DNA from 2 places in the Hypericibacter sp. genome. Region 1 is predicted to be linked to the other one. Evidence: riboswitches for the same ligand, from Rfam matches in the RefSeq annotation. Region 1 holds a riboswitch; the other holds the start of a gene.
What was found. Region 1 has a riboswitch for cobalamin ahead of cobU (bifunctional adenosylcobinamide kinase/adenosylcobinamide-phosphate guanylyltransferase). Riboswitches for the same ligand answer to the same signal wherever they lie in the genome.
Positions count from the first base shown of each region.

Region 2: it holds a riboswitch for cobalamin, as region 1 does, so the genes downstream of both, ACREE8_RS18370 (hypothetical protein) here and cobU (bifunctional adenosylcobinamide kinase/adenosylcobinamide-phosphate guanylyltransferase) in region 1, are expected to answer to the same signal.

Region 1 covers NZ_JBOHKS010000019.1:24,055-34,634, reverse strand. Annotated here, with positions in the region: gene cobO (cob(I)yrinic acid a,c-diamide adenosyltransferase) at 1-82, opposite strand, end outside; gene cobN (cobaltochelatase subunit CobN) at 79-3,810, opposite strand; gene cobW (cobalamin biosynthesis protein CobW) at 3,842-4,906, opposite strand; gene cobU (bifunctional adenosylcobinamide kinase/adenosylcobinamide-phosphate guanylyltransferase) at 4,903-5,460, opposite strand; cobalamin riboswitch at 5,487-5,669, opposite strand; gene ACREE8_RS01300 (hypothetical protein) at 6,161-6,391, shown strand; gene ACREE8_RS01295 (hypothetical protein) at 6,603-6,815, shown strand; gene ACREE8_RS01290 (hypothetical protein) at 7,011-7,238, shown strand; gene ACREE8_RS01285 (RNA polymerase sigma factor) at 7,623-8,186, shown strand; gene ACREE8_RS01280 (hypothetical protein) at 8,183-8,614, shown strand; gene ACREE8_RS01275 (periplasmic heavy metal sensor) at 8,608-9,051, shown strand; gene ACREE8_RS01270 (DUF1800 domain-containing protein) at 9,078-10,403, shown strand; gene ACREE8_RS01265 (DUF1501 domain-containing protein) at 10,400-10,580, shown strand, end outside.
Region 2 covers NZ_JBOHKS010000234.1:62-8,416, reverse strand. Annotated here, with positions in the region: gene ACREE8_RS18385 (hypothetical protein) at 1-761, shown strand, start outside; gene ACREE8_RS18380 (DUF4864 domain-containing protein) at 918-1,352, shown strand; gene gpt (xanthine phosphoribosyltransferase) at 1,406-1,885, shown strand; cobalamin riboswitch at 2,119-2,331, shown strand; gene ACREE8_RS18370 (hypothetical protein) at 2,443-2,796, shown strand; gene ACREE8_RS18365 (CbtB domain-containing protein) at 2,793-2,978, shown strand; gene ACREE8_RS18360 (CbtA family protein) at 3,008-3,775, shown strand; gene panC (pantoate--beta-alanine ligase) at 3,858-4,751, opposite strand; gene panB (3-methyl-2-oxobutanoate hydroxymethyltransferase) at 4,768-5,589, opposite strand; gene ACREE8_RS18345 (potassium channel family protein) at 5,831-6,334, opposite strand; gene ggt (gamma-glutamyltransferase) at 6,333-8,195, shown strand.

The DNA of each region.
Region 1 (10,580 bases):
TCATCCGGTCGCGCGCTTCCTTGCGCTTGGCGGATTTCTCATTCGCCTGCCGGATCGCATCGGTGTCCTCGACGCCACTCATGCCCTGCCCTCCCTGATCGCATCCAGCCGCGCATGCACGCTGTTGGCCCGTGGCTTCCATAAGCCCCGCTCGATCGCTTCGTTGAAACGTTCCGCCATCTCGCGGCCCGCCGCCGGATTGGCCTCGCGGATGAAGCCCGCCACCTGGTCGTCGACCAGATAGGCCTCGTAGAGCGCCTCGAAATGATGATCGCCGACGGCGCCGGTGGTGGCCGCAAAGGCGAAGAGATAATCGACCGTCGCCGCCATCTCGAAGGCGCCCTTATAGCCATGGCGCATCACGCCGGCGATCCATTTGGGATTGGCGGCGCGGCCGCGCACCACTCGCGCGATCTCTTCTTCGAGCCGGCGCACCTTCGGCGTCTCGGGGCGCGAATGGTCGTTGTGATAGACCACCGGCTTGCGGCCCGAGAATTCCTTCACCGCCGCCGCGAGCCCGCCCTCGAACTGGTAGTAATCGTCGCTGTCGAGCAGGTCATGCTCGCGATTATCCTGGTTGTGCAGCACGCCCTCGATCTGTGAGAGCCTTGTCTCGAACAACCCATGCGCGGCTTCACCTTCGCTGCCGCTGCCATAAGCATAGCCGCCCCAGGCGACATAGGCGCGGGCGAGATCGCCGCTGTCGCGCCAGCCGCGCTCGTCGATCAGGGCCTGCAGGCCCGCGCCATAGGCGCCCGGCATCGAGCCGAAGATGCGGAAGCCCGCGCGCCGTTCGGCCGCTTCCGGCGTGGCGCCTTCGGCCAGCAGCCGGCTGCGTTCGGCAGCAACCCGTGCCGCGAGCGGATTCTCCGCCGGCGTCTCCTCGAGCGCCGCCACCGCGCGCGCCGCGCTGTCGATCAAATCGACCTGCGCCGGAAAGGCGTCGCGGAAGAAGCCCGAGATGCGGAAAGTCACATCGACGCGCGGCCGGCCCAGGAGCGTGATCGGCAGGACCTCGAACCCGGCGATGCGCGCAGAGCCGGTGTCCCAGCGCGGCCGCACGCCCATCAGCGCCAGGGCTTGCGCGATATCGTCGCCGCCGGTGCGCATATTGGCGGTGCCCCAGGCCGACAGCGCCAGGCTCGTCGGCCAGGCGCCATGTTCCTGCCGATAGCGCTCGATCAGCATCGAGGCCGATTTCCAGCCGAGTTGCCAGGCAGCCGGCGTCGGCACGCAGCGCGTATCGACCGAATAGAAATTGCGCCCCGTCGGCAGCACCTCGAGCCGGCCGCGCGTCGGCGCGCCCGACGGGCCGGGCGCCACGAAGCGGCCATCGAGGCCTGCCAGCAGCGCATCCGTCTCCGCGCGACCGCAGGCCTCGACCTGCGGCGCCAACGTCTCGCGCATGAAACCCAGCACGGCTTTCGTACGCGTCCATTGCGCCGCCGGCTCGATCTCGCCCGCCACCAGCTTTAGCGCCAGCAGCTCCAACCGTTCGACGGTGTCGCCCTGATGGCGCCAGGTCCCCGGCCCTTCCAGGATTGCGGGCCGCGGGCCCGTCCAGGCCTGCGCCCAATCCGCATCGAGCGGATCGAAGCCTTCGCCCAGCTCGAGATCCTTCGCCAGCGCGCGCAGGATCGATTGATCGGCGCCCTCGCCCTTGCCGCGCGGCACCCGCGCCAGCGCCACCAGCAGCGCATCGCGCAAGCTGCCAGTGGGACTGTGGCCGAACACATGCAGGCCGTCGCGGATCTGCAGTTCCTTGATCTCGCAGAGATGGCTGTCGAGCTTGACCAGCGCGCTGTCGGCCGCTTCGTCGGCCGCGATGTTGCAATCCTTGTCGAGCCCGAGCCGGCGCGTGAGATCGAGGATCTGGTCGCGCAGCAGCTTGCAGCGGCGCGGATCGAGTCCCGAGGCTTCATAATATTCATCGACCAGCCGCTCCAGCTCCTCGAGCTGGCCATAGCTCTCGGCCCGCGCCAGGGGCGGCGTCAGATGATCGAGGATAACGGCGGCGCTGCGCCGCTTGGCCTGGCTGCCTTCGCCAGGGTCGTTGACGATGAAAGGATAGAGCTGCGGCAACGGCCCCAGCGTCGCCTCGGGCCAACATTCTTCCGAGAGCGCCAGCGCCTTGCCCGGCAGCCATTCGAGATTGCCATGCTTGCCGACATGGACGACGGCATGAGCCGCGAAGCCGCGCCGCAGCCAGCCATAGAAGGCGAGATAACCATGCGGCGGCACCAGCGCCGGATCGTGATAGCTCGCGACCGGATCGATGTTGTAGCCGCGCGCCGGCTGCACCGCGACGACGAGATTGCCTTCCATGAACCCCGGCAGATGGAACTCACCCTCGGCAAAGAAAGGATCGCGCTCGGGCGCACCCCAGCGTGCCGTCACCGCCTCTTGCACGGCGCGCGGCAGGCTCTCGAGGAATTGCCGATAATCGGCCAGCGGCCAACGGATCTGCGCGTCGCCGCGACGCCCGCTGTTGGTCGGGCCTTGGAGCAGCCGCGCCATCAGGGCGGCGCCATCGCTAGGGCTGCCGCCAACGTTGTAACCCGTCCTTACCAAGGACGTGATCAAGCCGGCGGCACTGGCCGGCGTGTCGAGCCCGACGCCATTGCCGATGCGCCCATCGCGGTTGGGATAATTGGCGAGAATGAGCGCCACCCGGCGCGAGGCGGGCGCCGTTCGCCGCAGCCGCGCCCAGCCCGCGGCGAGATCGGCCACGAAATCGAGACGGTCCTTGACCGGCCGCTGGGTGACGATGCCGCATTGGGTCGCCTCGTCGCGCCGCGCTTCCGCCTTGAAGGCGACGGCGCGCGTCAGGATGCGCCCATCGACTTCCGGCAGCGCCACATGCATGGCGATATCGCGTGCGGCCAGCCCGTTCGTGCCCTCGCGCCACTCGGCCTCGCCGCCCGAGGACAGCACCACCTGGAACACCGGGCAATCGGCGCCATCGAAGGGCGTGGCGATACGGACGGCACCCGGTTGCGACAAGGCGAAGGCGGTCGCGTTGAGGATCACGTCGGGCTTGACCTCGGCCGAGAGCTTCTCGATCAGGCCCGACGCCAGCGGATCCTTGAGGCTCGCCACATGCACCGGCAGCGCATCGAGCCCAGCGCGACCCAGCGCCTCGATCAGCCCATTGATCGCGTCAAGCTGACCCGCCTGCAGCAACGCGCGATAGAACACGACAAACGCCACCGGCCGTCCGCCTTGCCAGCACGCCCGCAGATCATCCAAGCCGGGCTCGGTGAGGCCCGGCCCGTAGAGCCCGGCCTTCAGCAGCGGCTTGGGCTCGCGCCAGGGCCGGCCATGGCCGATCAGGCCCGCCGCATAATCCAGCATCTGGCCGGCATTCTCGATGCCGCCCTCGACCAGATAGCGCCAGAGCCGGTCCAAGGCCTCGGCCGGCAAGGTCGAGCGGCGCGCCAGCTCGGGATCGGGTTTGTCATCGCCCGGCAGGAAGGCGACCGCGATGCCGCGCTCGCGCGCCAGCGCCGACAATTGCTCCACACCATAGGGCCAATAGCGCTCGCCGCCCAGCAGGCGAACGATCACCAGGCGCGCCTGGGCGAGCGTCTTCTCGAGATAGAGATCGACCGACATGTTGTGGCCGAGGAACAGCAGATTGGCGAGCCGCAGGCTGGGCGCCCCCGCGCCTTGCAGACGGTGCGCCTCGGCGAGACAGGCCAGCTCGGTGTCGGCCGCCGACAAAAGGACGATCTCGCCCGGCGTCTGCAGCAGATCGACCGCCGACATGCCGTCGGCGATCGTCCCGGGACGTGCGGCGAGAAGATGCATGAGCTGTCGCGAACCCCGACCGGCTGCCGGATCAGGCGGCGCCGAGCGCGGCCGCGATCGCGGCGCGGTCGAGCCCCTTGAGCCCGATCACCACCAGCCGGCTGTCGCGCGCCTCGTCCGCCGCCCAGGGCCGATCGTAATAATGCTGCAGCCGCGCACCCACGCCTTGCAGCAAGAGACGCATCTCCTTGCCGCCGACGGCGAGGAACCCCTTCACCCGCAGGATGTCGTGGCGTTCGATCAGGGGCTTGAGGCGTGCGAGCAATTCCTCGGGCGTGCGCAGCATCGGCAAGGTCAAGGAGAAGCTCTCGAAATCGTCATGGTCGTGATCCTCGCCCTCGAGCTCGTGATGCGAGGGCCGCGACGCCAGATCGTCTTCGGCCGCGGCCTCGATGCCCAGCAGCGTCTTGGCATCGATCCGCCCGAAGCTTGCCGGCAGGATCTTCACCGCGCGGCCCAGCTCGGCATTGATCGCTGCCTCGGCCTTCGCCCGCATCGGCCCATCCATGAGGTCGATCTTGTTCAGCACCACCAGATCGGCGCAGGCGATCTGGTCCTCGAACACCTCGGCCAGCGGGCTTTCATGATCGAGCGCCGCGTCGGCGGCGCGCTGGCGATCGACCGCGGCCGGATTTTCGGCAAAGCGTCCCGCGGCCACGGCCGGCCCGTCCACCACCGCGATCACGCCGTCGACCGTGACGCGCGCGCGCACTTCCGGCCAGGCGAAGGCCTTCACCAGCGGCTTGGGCAGCGCCAGGCCCGAGGTTTCGATCACGATATGCTCGGGCGGATTCGGACGGTCGAGCAGCGCCTCGATGGTGGGCAGGAAATCGTCGGCGACCGTGCAGCAGATGCAGCCATTGGCCAACTCGACGATGTTCTCCTCGGGGCAGCCTTCGATGGCGCAGGCCTTGAGGATGCTGCCATCGACGCCGAGCTCGCCGAACTCGTTGATGACCAGCGCCAGCCGGCGCCCGTTCGCCGACTTGATCAGGTTCTGGATCAGCGTGGTCTTCCCCGCCCCCAGAAATCCGGTGACGATGGTGGCGGGAATGCGCGCCCGACTTAGCGAAACGAGCGGCGGCTTGACGATCATTTCGGCAATTCTCCTTTGAGGGCTAGCGGCAGACCGGCGGCGATGAAGATCACGCGGTCGGCGACAGCGGCGACATGTTGATGGAGGCGACCCGCATGGTCGCGGAAGGCACGGGCAAGCGAGCTCTCCGGCACGATGCCGAGCCCCACCTCGTTCGATACCAGCACGACCGGGCCGCCGGGCCGCTGGATCGCGGCGCAAAGCGCTTCGGTCGCGCCATCGATGTCGTGCTCCTGCTCCATGAGATTGCTGAGCCAGAGCGTCAGGCAATCGACCAGCAAGACGCCGCTTTCGGCGCGGATCGCTGCCGGCAGATCGAGGGGTGCCTCGCGCGTGACCCAGCCGGGCCCACGCTGCTCGCGATGGAGGCGGATGCGCTCGACCATTTCGGCATCGCCCGCTTCGGCGGTCGCGATATAGGTCCGCGGATTCGCGTTGGCGAGCAGCGCCTCGGCATAACGGCTCTTGCCCGAACGCGCACCACCCAGCAGAAGAACGCTGCCGGTGAGACTCAGGCCGGACGATGACGATTGAAGCCCTGCAGAAACGCGCATCAGGCCTCCCCTCCCTCCGAGGATCGGTGTTCTGGATCGGCCAAACAGGTTTCCTGGCTCGCGGGTTGTCGGCCGACGGCGCCTTCCCAGCTCCCGACATCGGGAACCAGTGGCTTTACATGCCGTCGGGCCTCGCCGCTCACAGTTGCGGGGGCAGCGCCGGAATCGACCGGCTTCCCTGGCTTGGACCGGGGCCGAACCTACAGGAACCCTCCCCCCAAGGCCAGCGCCGAACCCCCTTGGCCGGCGCGCCGGCGCAGGGTTTGGCCGGCCATGCCGTGAACCTTGGGTGGCTTCCCCTGGAACCACCTGAAAGGCCCTCTGCCGACGGGCTTTTCTGGGTTTGTTCCGAAGCGCGAGCAGACCTGGAATGGAACGGCAGGGCCCTCGCGGTCGGGCATCAGTCCGGCGACTGAATGGCTGCCCCGCCCGATCGTGACTTGGCCCTGCCCAGGCGGGACCGCCGGTCATTCCCCCCGCGGTCCCGCCGCCCCTCCTCAAACCAGGGGCACTAAGAATCACGTCGAAGTCATCCTCCTGCGGTTTCGGCATTGGGATGAAATCGCCTCGCCCGACATGACCTTGCGGTAATCAGGGCTGCAGACACATCGCCTCACTTGCGATGTCGGTAAGGCTCGCCACCTCTCGCGGCGGGGGCCCATCGCCGCCGGAACTCCGGTGCCAACTACAGAGGTCAATCGTGATTCGCTCATTCACTCTGCTTCCCGCCCTGGTCATTCTCTTCGGTCTCGGCGGCGCGAGCCTCGCCATGGCTGCCAATGCCAGCAGCGACAAGCCCAACAAGTCGCAGGCTGCGCAGACCGACGTGCACGAAGCCAAGACCACCACGAAGGCCGTGACTTCCGATCCCAACTCCAGCATCTGCACCAACACCGCGACGACGGAAAATTGCACCGCTCAGGGCAATTGATCTCGATCTGAAGCACGGAACAGCGGGACCGGCAGGAAACAGCTCTGCCGGTCCCGTTTCGCGTGAGGTCGGATTCCTTCTCCCAACGTGACCTCGCCGTGAAATGGAAGACACAAAGGCCGAAACGCCTTGAGCCTTCGGCACGGCTCGCCATCTCTCGAAAGGGGTCGCCAATCCACCGGAAATCCGGTGCTGAGAAATGAGGTCCATCATGACTCGCTCATCGACTCTGCTCCCCGCTCTCGTCGTTCTCTTCGGCCTCGCAGGCGCAAGCCTCGCCATGGCGGACGATGCGAGCTCCACCAAGACGACGGCATCGCCGTCCGTGAACAAGACCACGGACAAGTCGACCTCTCAGTCCAACTCCTGCGATACCGCCCCGATGTATGAGAGGCCGGACTATTGCCACCCCCGCGGCGGCTGATCGTGATGGCGCCGCCGACGGCGAACATGCCTGTCGGCTCTGCCCTCTTTTTGGGGAGTTCTCCCCGCTCAACATGGCCACACGGTGAATTAGAAGACAGGCCGGCGAGCTCGCCTTGAGCCCCTATCCGCCCACGCCAATCTTCAGACAGGCGAGCAAGCCTCGCCGAAATGCCGGTGGCAACCATCGAGGTCTATGATGATTCGTGCATCCACACTGATCCCCGCCTTCCTGCTCACCGCCGGGCTGGCCATGTCCGGCTATGCGGCGACCCAGGCATCGAACGACAATCTCGCATCGCCTGGCCATGCGACGGTCGCCGTCGCCGCCAACGATTGCGTCGGCAATAGCCAGCCTGACCCGCAGGATTGCTATCCGCCCAATCGCCAGGGAAAGCGCGACTTTCTGAAGCACTCCGCTTGAACACGTAGCCCGCAGAGAGAGTGTCGCCGCCAGGGCATCACCCGGCGAAACACTTCCTCTTTATGGTTAAAAGAACGGGACTGCCCGGAACCCCACCGGCAGTCCCGTTTTTATTGCTTTTCAGGCGCTTCACCTAAATAAGGCGAAATCTTGTCAGGAACGGCGCAGGGCTTGGGAGCCTGCCGCGTGAATAGGTCCAGATGCCGGTTGTTGGTAAGGAGAGCCTCCTCGGTGGTCCCGGTTTCCTATTTTGTTCCGGCGATTGACTATCGGCCTCGCGGGTGAGCGACTTTGTCCGCCCAATCGCGAGCCGCCGTCATGCCCTGGCGCGTTGATACTGTTCGAGACGCCCCTGATGACGGTCTTGCCACAACCGGAGAAGCGATGGACCCGGCCGAGGACGAAGAATTGATGCTGGCGAGCGGGCGCGGCGATCGTGCCGCCTTCGCGAAGCTGGTCCGCAACCATCTGGGACGCTCGAACGCGATTGCCGTGCGCATGCTCGGCAGCGCGGCCGAGGCTGAAGAGGTGGTGCAGGAGGCCTTTCTGCGGGTTTGGCAGAAAGCGCCTACCTGGCGGAAAGACGGCGGTGCGCGCGTATCGACCTGGCTGGCGCGCGTGATCGTCAATCTCTGTATCGACCGGCGCCGGCGGGCGCGGACCGTACCGTTGGAGGAAGTGCCCGAGATGGCCGATAGCGCACCCGGCGCCGATGACGTCCTGGCTTTGGAAGAGCGTCGCCAGCGCGTCGCGACGGCACTGGCCGAGCTGCCCGATCGGCAGCGCGCGGCGGTGGTGTTGAGCTACTACGAAGGACTGAGCAATGCGGAAGTGGCCGGCGCGCTGGAAATCAGCGTCGGCGCCGTGGAATCGCTGCTGGTGCGAGCGCGCCGCAGCCTCGCCGGGTTGCTTGCCGATCTGGCCCGGACGGAAGGAGTCGTGACATGAATGCAAAACGCCTCGAGCAGATCCTCGCGGCCTATGGCGCCAAGTCGGAGCGCTGGCCGGAGGCGGAACGCCCGGACGCATTGGCGCTGCTGGCGCACGACGCGCCGGCCCAGCAATTGCTGCGCGATGCCCGCCGGCTCGATGGCCTGCTCGACAGCCTGCAGGCACTCGAACCCACGTTCGACGCTGCGAGCCTGGCGGCGCGGTTGAGCGAACGCCCGCAAGAGATGACGAACGTTCGATCGCTCGCCGCGTCGCGCGCTCGCTGGCGCATCCCTTTCATCATGCCGAACCTCATCGGTCTCGCCGCCGCGGCGGTCGCCGGCTTCTGGATCGGTTGGACCAACCCCGGCACCGAGAACACACAGGTTGCGGAACTCGTGCCCTATGTCGCCGATATGGGCGATGAGGAGAGTTTGCCATGGTAGATTTCCTGCGGCGCAACGCCAATTGGCTCGCGGTCGCGCTGCTCGTCTCGCTCGGCGCCAATCTCTTTCTCGGCGGCATGATGGCCGGCCGTCTCCTGCATCACGGCATGGGCGGCCCCCGCATGGAGATGATGGGCGGCGCCGGCCAGGTGAATTGGATCGTCAAACGCATCGCCGAGGATCTGCCGGCAGCGCAGCAGGACGTTTTTCGCGATGCCATGAACGCGCGTAAGGATCAGCTCGTCGCCATGGGCAAGGAACTGCGCGAGGCGCGCGAGGCGGTCAAGGCCGCGATCCAGACGAAACCCTTCGACCGCGCGGCCTATGACAACGCCGCGACCGCGATGAGCCAGCGCCAGACCACCTTCAGTGCCGAACTCGCCGATGCCGTTGGCGATTCCATGGAACTCGCCGCCGGTAAGCCGGTGGCAAACTAGCCGCCAGCCCCGGGGCTCGAGCCGCGATGGCCACGACCTTGGGATTTCACGCGGTCGCGCGCTTCGGGCTCGGTGCGCGCAGCGGCGAAATCGAAGCCGCGAGCGCGGACCCTCGAGGCTGGGTCCTGGCCCAGCTCGGCGACCGGGCGGCGCCCTCGGCGCTCTCCGATATGCCGACAGGTCAGAGCCTCGCCGCCGAGCTGGTGAGGGCGCTCAATCGCGGGCCTGAATCCCTGCAGCAGACGATCAAGGGCGCCGCCCGCGAGCAGTTCATCGCCGAGATCGGTGCGCGGGCCCGTCTGCAAATCGAGACCGCCGCCCCCTTCTACGAGCGGCTGGTCGCGTTCTGGTCGAATCACTTCACCGTCTCGATCGCCAAGCCCGCGGTCCTGGGATTGGCTGGCGCCTTCGAGCGCGAGGCGATCCGCCCGCATGTCACCGGGAAATTCGCCGACCTCCTGCTCGCGGTGCTGCGCCACCCCGCCATGCTGATCTATCTCGACAATGCGCAGTCGGTGGGTCCGCACTCCCGCGCGGGCCTCAATGGCAAGCATGGCATCAACGAGAATCTGGGCCGCGAGGTGCTGGAGCTTCATACACTGGGCGTCGATGGCGGCTACGGCCAGGCCGATGTCGAAGCCTTCGCCCGGATGCTCACGGGCTGGTCCATCGGCGGCAAGCGCGGCGGCATCGTCGGCGCGTTCAATTTCTATCCGCAGCTTCACGAGCCCGGCGCCAAGATCCTGCTCGGAAAGACCTACGCCGAAGGCGGCGAGGACGAGGTCGAGCGCGCCGTCGAGGATCTGGCGCGCCATCCGGCGACGGCGCATCACCTCGCGCTCAAATTCACCCGTCATTTCGTGGCCGACGATCCGGCAGAGGATTTGGTCGAGCGCGTCGCGCATCGTTATCTCGACAGCGACGGCGATCTGGGAGCGCTGGCGAGCTTCGTCGTGATGCAGCCCGAGGCCTGGGCCCAGCCGCTCGCCAAGATCAAGACCCCCAACGAGCTGATGATCTCGGGGTTGCGCGCCTTGGGCCGCACGCCTGAGCCCAAAGCCGTGGCGGGCTCGCTCAAGGCCATGGGACAAATCCCCTTCAATGCGCCCTCGCCCGCCGGCTGGCCCGATCGCGCCGAAGGCTGGGTCGGCCCCGAAGCACTGTTGCAGCGTGCCGATTGGGCCATGGCGGTTGCGCAACGCATTCCGCAGGGGCCTCGACCCGTGCAGCTGCTCGATCTCGCGCTCGGCCCCGCCGCCAGCGCCACCACCCGTCAGGCGATCGAGCGCGCGCCCTCGCCCGCCGACGGATTTGCGCTCGTTCTGGCCGCACCGGAGTTCCAGCGCCGATGAAACCCATGATCCCCGTTCCGCTGACGCGCCGTCGCCTTTTGATCGGCGGCGCCATAGTGTTCGCAGGCCTGGCGATGCCGGGCTCGATCAGGCTCGCCTTCGCCGATGCGCCGACGGAGCGCCGCTTCGTCCTGATCATTCTGCGCGGCGCGCTCGACGGCCTCGCTGCCGTGCCGC
Region 2 (8,355 bases), on a different contig from region 1:
CCGCGATCCAGGCGAAGCTGCAGGTCGGCACCACCAAGGGCAACCCGATCCTGGTCGCCCAATGGAACCAGGCCCAGACCCAGCTCGAGGCGGTCAATACCGATCTCGGCCGCATGAACTCGCTGGCCAACGACGTCGCGAGCAATGCGGCACTGTCGAGCTATCTGCTCGAGGCCTCGCGCGCCGCCTTCGGCATCTCGGGCGCGGTCGACGAGGACCACCGCCAGCTCTCGATCCTCGAGGACGAGACCAACCGCACCACGGTGCTGATCGACCGCCTCCTGACCGAGCTCACCGAGGACATCTCGCGCCAGACCAACTATCTCGGCGCCGAGCGCTCGAACCTCAACACCCTGGCGCTCGCGGTCAACAATGGCGAGCTCTATGGTGAGAGCTTCGCCGCGCGCAACTACGCGCCGGCGATGGCGCCGCCGCTGCCGCCGGGCTCGGGCATCGCCACCGGCCGTCCGCTGGTGGTGATCCGCTTCGACCGCGACAATCCGGATTACGAGCAGGCGCTGTTCGCCGCCGTCAGCGCCGCCCTCGATCGCCGCCCCAATGCGGGCTTCGATCTGGTCGCGGTGGCGCCCTCGGCCGGCACGGCAGCGCAGGTGTCGCTCAACAGCAGCAATGCGCGCCGTAGCGCCGATAAGGTGCTGCGCTCGTTGACCTCGATGGGCCTGTCGCCGGACCGCGTGAGCCTGTCGACCATGACGAGTCCGAACGCGCAGACCAACGAAGTCCAGCTTTACGTCCGATAGACCTCTACACTCACCTCATAACCCGACGACGAAACCGGCGCCCTCCAGGCGCCGGTTTCTTTTTGGGCGCCCCGCCCCGGGGCCTTGGAAGCCCCGCCCCCGGACCTAGTCTCGATGAAGGGCGTCCCGCTGAAAGGCGCCCGGTAGGAGGGACAGATGCGGGTTCTCCTTGCGGCTTTGGCGCTCGGCTGGGCTCTGTCGGCGCCGCTCGCAGCCCGGGCCGGCGACGAAAGCCTGGCACCGGCCGATGCCAGCGCCATCCATCAGGTGATCGAAAACCAGATCGACGCGTTCCGGCATGACGATGGCGCCACCGCCTTCGGTTTCGCCTCGCCCTCGATCCAGCAGAAGTTCGGCGACCCGGGCAACTTCATGGCCATGGTCAAGACCGGCTATCCGCAGGTCTACCGGCCGAAATCGGTCGAGTTCGAGGAGCTGTCGGTCGAGGATGTCGGACCGGTCCAGAATGTGCGGGTGGTCGGCCCGGACGGCGTCCCGGTTTTGATGATCTATCTCATGCAGAAGCAGCCTGACGGCTCCTGGCGGATCAACGGCGTCTATATGACCCAGGCGCCCGACCAGAGCGTCTGAGCGCCCGCGCACGCCCTTGACGGCACCCGGCCGGTGCTGGAGAAGTGCCGGCCATGAGCGCACCGCCGGACAAGAGTTTCCCGGTCACCTGGGAAGAGCTGCATCGCAACGCCAAGGCGCTGGCCTGGCGGCTGTCGGAAATGGGTCCCTTCACCGGGATCGCGGCCGTGACGCGCGGCGGACTGGTGCCGGCCGCGATCGTGGCGCGCGAGCTCGATATCCGGCTGATCGATACGGTCTGCATCATCAGCTATGACGAATTCAGCCAGGGCCAGCTCAAGGTGCTCAAGGGCGTCCCCGGCGACGGCCAGAACTGGCTGATCGTGGACGATCTGGTCGATACCGGCCGTACCGCCCGGGCGGTCCGCGAGATGCTGCCCAAGGCCCATTTCGCGACCATCTACGCCAAGCCCGCCGGTAAGCCGCTGGTCGACACCTATGTGACCGAGGTCAGCCAGGACACCTGGATCCTGTTCCCCTGGGACATCGAGCCGCAATTCATCCAGCCGATCGCCAAGCGCCGGAACGGGTGAGCGGCCAAGGGCTCGTTCCGCTGGCGACCGGCCGATCCGGTGTTGCGCTTCGTTTGAAAACTTGGGCGGGCCCGCCCGATTGAAAATTGGCGCGAATCACTCAAGCCGCGCCGGCGCCCGCGCACCCACCCTGCATCCCCCTTGCCCCGTCGCATCCGCATGCAAAACGGTCGCTGGTGTGCCGCTTGATCTCCGTCCCCTCCCTTCGCTTGACACCCGGTGATTCAGGGTGGCACCGTCCGATTCTCGATGGTTCCCCGACGGATGAATTCCAGGGGATCAAAAGGGAACACGGTGTGGACGACCCAATCGGGGCCAAAACCGTGGCTGCCCCCGCAACTGTAAGCGGCGAGCCTGTTGCCTTCACGACCACTGGGAAACCGGGAAGGTCCGGCGTCAGGCAGCGACCCGCGAGCCAGGAGACCTGCCATCGAGGGATTGGATTTCAACATCGGGGCGGGGTGCCCTGGAGGAAGCCATGACCATCATCCCGACGATTCTTTGGTGCAGATCCGCCCAGGCGACGCCGCTCCCGGTTCGATCCGGAGGCGAATCCCGTGGTCGCTGACGCCCGTTCCGCCCCTTCCGGCCCGACCGCCGGCAGCGCCGAGATTCCCGCAGCCGCTCTGTTCGATCTGCTGCTGGTGCTCGACACCCATCGCCAGGACGAGGACCGCCTCAACCTGCTGGATTGGGTGATGTCGCTGCCCGACGATCTCGACCCGGCCCGGGCGGCCCGCGCCGTCCTCGACTATCAGAGCGGATCTCCGGGGCCGACCTTGTCGGCGCCGCTGCATCAACTCCTCGATGTCGTCAGCCAGTTCTCCTTGAGCCGCCTCGCGCAGTTTGCCGGCGAGCGGCGCCGTTCCCGTTTCCATCATCATCCAGCTTTTGGGGAGTCCCTTACGTGAACACGACCCGTACCCACGCCGACGGCCGTACAGATGTTTCCGTCGCCAGCCGCGCCATGGCCGTCGCCTTCGCCGCCTTCCTCGGCGCCTTCCTGATTTTCGGCGTCGGCTTCTCGCATGTCAGCGCGTTCCACAATGCCGCCCATGACGTGCGGCACTCGAACGCGTTCCCCTGCCACTGATCCAGGCAGCCCCAAAAAGGGGCACATCCATGGAACTCCTTCGCAAACTGATCTTCGCCGCCGCCGCGGCGGGACTGATCGCCGGCGCGTTCGTGACCGTCGTGCATCAGGTCTCGACCGTGCCGGTGATCCTGAAGGCCGAAGTCTATGAGAAGGCGGCCGACGCCGCCGAAGCCACGGCCAGCACGACCACGACACCCACCACACCCACCGACGGCAGCTCGACCGCGGCCAGCGCGGCCGACAGCAGCATGGCGAACATGCCCGGCATGGAACATGAGGCGGGCGAATGGGAGCCGGCAGACGGCTTCCAGCGCAATGCCTTCACCGTGCTGGCGGATCTCCTGACCGGCGTCGGCTTCGCGCTGCTGCTGGTCTCGGCCTTCGCGCTGCGGGGCGGCGCGATGAACTGGCAGACCGGGCTCTATTGGGGTCTCGCCGGCTTCGTCGCCTTCACCCTGGCGCCGGGCCTGGGCTTGCCGCCGGAAGTGCCGGGAACGCAGGCAGCGCCCTTGCTGGCCCGTCAGGTCTGGTGGGTCTTCACGGTGGCCGCAGCTTGCGGCGGATTGGCCTGCCTCTTCTTCGGGCGCAAGCCGCTCTGGTGTCTGGCGGGCCTGGCCCTCCTGGTGGTGCCGCATATCGTCGGCGCGCCGCAGCTCGACCACGCCGAAAGCGCCGCGCCGGAATCGATCGCCCATCAGTTCATCGTGGCGGTGGTCATCACCAGCCTCGTGTTCTGGGCCGCGCTCGGCACGCTCTCGGGCTATTTCTACCAGCGCTTCGTCAAGCCGGCCTGATCCTCAGGGACGGTTCCGGCGACGGAATCGAAAGCCTCCCGCGGGTGAACAGCCCCGGGAGGTTTTCATTTTTCGGGCCTCGTCAGTTCTCGGGAAGCGACAGCGGCCAGTTGTCGATGAGGCGCGTGCGGCCGATCCAGACGGCGACGAAGAGCCGGGCGGCGCCTTGCGGCGAGGCCGACGGCGTCAAAGTCGCCTCGTCCGCCAGATCGAGATAATCGAGCCGGTCGAATCCGGCGGCCGGCAGCTCGCCACGCGCCTGGATCAGCGTCGCCTCGATCTCGGCGCCGCCTTCGAGCCGCGCCGCCAGCGTCTGCATCAGCCGCGGCAGCTTGGCCGCGATCTGCCGCTCGGCCGGCGTCAGGTAGCGATTGCGCGAGGAAAGCGCCAGGCCATCGGCCTCGCGCACCGTCGGCACGCCGACGATCTGGGTCGGAATGTCGAGATCGCGCGCGAGGCGCCGGATCACCTGGAGCTGCTGGAAATCCTTCTCGCCGAAATAGGCGCGGGTCGGTCCTGCCATCAGCAGCAGCTTCGAGACCACGGTGGCGACGCCGGCGAAATGGGACGGGCGGAAAGGCCCGTCGAGATGGCGCGTCAGTCCCTTGACCTCGACCGTTGTCGAGAAGCCTTGCGGATAGACGGTCTCGACCGAGGGCGCGAACAGGAGATCGCACCCGGCCGTCGCCAAGAGCGCGCGATCCTTGGCCTCGTCGCGCGGATAGGCATCGAAATCCTCGGCCGGCGCGAATTGCGTGGGATTGACGAAGAGCGTCGCCACCGCACGGCTGCATTCGGCCTTCGCCTGACGCACCAGCGTCAGATGGCCGTCATGCAGGGCCCCCATCGTCGGCACCAGCCCGATCGTCTCGCCATGCCCGCGCCATTCGGCGATCTGCGCGCGCAACTCCGCGACCGTCCGCAGGACCGGCGTTTCCGCGATTGCCGAACGTTGAGCCTGGGCCGCCATGACCATGCCCTCGGAAGATCCGTCAGTTCTCGGTGCCGAAGAGATGTTCTTTGGCCGGGAAGCGCCGCGCCCGGACATCGGCGGCATAGGCGATCGCGGCCGCCGCCACCTGATCGCCGACCTCGGCATAGCGTTTCACGAATTTCGGCGTGAAACTATCGAACATGCCGATCAGGTCGTCGATCACCAGCACCTGCCCGTCGCAGGCAGGCGAGCCGCCGATGCCGATGGTCGGGATCGCAATGCGCTGGGTGATCGCGCGGGCCAGCGGCTCGACCACGCCCTCGACCACCAGCGAGAAGGCGCCGGCCTCCGAGATCGCGACCGCATCCGCGGTGATCGCCTCGCGCTGTTCCGCATCGCGCCCGCGCGCGCGGTAGCCGCCCAGCGTATTGACGGATTGCGGCGTGAGACCGACATGGCCCATCACCGGAATGCCCCGCGCCACGAGGAAGGCCACCGTCGGCGCCATCTCCCGGCCGCCTTCGAGCTTGACCGCCGAGCAGCCGGTCTCGGCCACCAACCGCGCCGCCGCCCGATAGGCGACCTCGGGCGATTCCTGATAGCTGCCGAAGGGAAGATCGACCACGAGGCAGGCGCGCTCGCTGCCGCGGCGCACGGCGGCGCCATGGGCGATCATCATGTCGAGCGTCACCGGCAAGGTGCTGTCGAAGCCATAGAGCACCATGCCGAGCGAATCGCCGACCATCAGCAGATCGACATGGGGGTCGAGCCGACGCGCCATGGGCGTCGTATAGGCCGTCAGGCAGACGATGGGTTCGCCGCCCTTGCGAGCCTTGAGTTCGGGGACCGAAATACGCCCGAGCCGCCTTACGGTGCTCATCGAGAACCCTCCTGGCGATCCTGAAGGTCCTCGAGGTGCTCTCGCCTCTGGGGCCGAAGACCCTTGCCGCCAACCGCTTATCAACCCAGCGGCCGATCCCACCCCTACAGGGGCCGGCGCATTGCGCCAATGGTTTTACGCCAATAATGGTGCAACGCACAACGGCCTTCGCCACTGCAAAATCCATTCCAGATATCTGGATTTTCGGCCCGATTCACCCCTGCGCCAATGGCTTAACTGTTCAATCCGGGAGTCGATGCCAGAGCCGCGGGGGCATCGGCTCCTTGCCATCGGCCGCAGGCTGCTTTCGCCGGATGGCGTGCAGGGGCCAGAACCGCTCCATGACCAGGTAAGTGAACGAGGCCGACCAGCCGATCAGGAGCAGCCCGATGACGGCCTCGACGCCGGCGAGCAGCCTGGCACCGCCGATCGGGTAGAGATCGCCGAACCCGATGGTGCTGTAGGTCACGGCGGAGAAATAGACCAGGTCGGGAAAATCGATCTGCCGCTCACCCGCGATCGCGCCCAGCGCGAAATGATCGGAGAGAAAATAATAGGCGACCGCGAAGATCCACACCTCGATCGTATGGGCTGCGAAGCAGGCGGCCACAATGCCCAGCATGCGTCCGCGCAGCCCGATCCATGACGGCCCCGGCAACAGCGAGGAGACGATGCGCAAGGCTTCATAATGCACCAGAATGCAGGCGAGAACGAGCAGGATGCTGGAAAACATACCGATGATCATGAATGGTCCCCTGTCCGACGGACGGCCCGCCACGCCGACAACATACGACACGGGGATCGCGGGCGCTGTTACGAGAGCGCCGCGAACGCGCTGGTTCCTGGTTTTCTCGCTGGTCTCCGGCATCGCGCTTGCTGGCTGCAGCGGTCCGTTCCCGCCTTGCACGCCCGGCAAGGTCGAAGCCTCGGATACGGCGGCATCGGCACCAGAAGCGGCGACCGGGCAGCAGACCAGCATCGCCGTCCGCGCCCAGCGTCACATGATCGTCGCCGCCAATCCGCTGGCCGCCGAAGCAGGGCGCGAGATCCTGCGCCAGGGCGGCAGCGCCGTGGATGCCGCGATCGCCACCGCCCTCGTGCTCAATCTGGTCGAGCCGCAATCCTCGGGCCTCGGCGGCGGCGGCTTCATGCTGGCCTTCGACGCCCAGCACAACAAGCTCCAGGCCTTCGAAGGCCGCGAGACGGCGCCGGCCTCGGCCAAGCCCGATCGCTTCCTGGGCGCTGACGGCAAGCCGCTCGAATTCGAGGACGCGCAGGCGAGCGGCCTCTCGGTCGGCGTGCCGGGCATCCTCGCCATGTATGAGCTGGCCCATCGGCAGTTCGGGAAACTGCCCTGGGCGACACTCTTCGCGCCGGCAATTCGTCTGGCCGAGTCCGGATTCGCCGTCTCGCCCAGGCTGGCGCAGCTCCTGGCGGAAGACGAATATCTGCCGCATTCGCCGACGGCCGCCGCCTATTTCTACCAGCCCGACGGCACGCCGAAGCCCGTGGGCAGCATTCTGCGCAATCCGGATTTCGCGCAGACGCTGAAGACGATCGCGGCGCAGGGCACGGCGCCGTTCTATCGCGGGCCCATCGCCACCGACATCGCGGCCTCGGTGAGCCAAGCCTGGCGCCATCCGATCGAGATGACGGCGAGCGACCTCGCCGCTTATCGCGCCCATGCGCCGGACGCGCTCTGCCGGCCCTATCGCGAATGGCAGGTCTGCAGCGTGCCCCCGCCCAGCTCCGGCGGCGTGGCGCTGCTGCAGATCCTGACCATGCTCGAGCCTTACCGTCTCGGCGCGCCGGGCACGGGCAATGTCGAGAGCCTGCATCTGGTGACCCAGGCCGAGGCGCTCGCCTACGCCGATCGCGCGCTCTATCTGGGTGATCCCGATTTCGTGCCGGTGCCGACAGCAGGGCTGCTCGATCCGCACTATCTGGCCAAGCGCGGCGATCAGATCCAGGATGCCTGCAGCATGGGCAAGGCCCTCCCCGGCGCACCGCCGACCCTGCAGGCCTTCGTCACGCCGCCGGTGCAGTATGAGCCGACCGGCACCACGCAGATCAGCATCGTCGATGACGCGGGCAATGCCGTCAGCCTCACCGCCACGATCGAGAGCGCCTTCGGCTCCAAGATCATGGTGCATGGTTTCCTGCTCAACAACGAGCTCACCGATTTCGCCTCGATCCCCGAGGTCGACGGCAAGCCCGTGGCCAACCGGGTCGAGCCCGGCAAGCGTCCGCGCAGCTCGATCACGCCGGTGATGGTGTTCGATCATCAGGGACGCCTCGTCCTCGTCACCGGCTCGCCCGGCGGCAGCTCGATCATCGGTTATGTGACGAAGGCGCTGATCGCCATGCTCGATGGCAATCTCGATCCCGCCTCGGCGGCGGCCCTTCCCAACTTCGTCAACCGCAACGGCGCCACCGAGCTCGAGGCCGACACCGCCTTGAGCAGCATCGCGCCGATCCTGGCCGAACGCGGCCATGACGTGCGCTTCACCGACATGACCAGCGGCCTCAACTCGATCCGCGTCACCCCCGAGGGCCTCATCGGCGGCGGCGACCCGCGGCGCGAGAGCGCGGTGTTGGGGGTTTGAGCGAAAACATCGCGTCTATCGCCCACCCCTCCCCCTACCCCCTCCCGCAAGGGGAGGGGGCTCGAACTAACAGTAATCGCGCCCTTTCCTGATCGTGAATCCAGCGAGGGGAAGAAAAAATCCAAGCCCCTTCCCCTTGCGGGAGGGGGTAGGGGGAGGG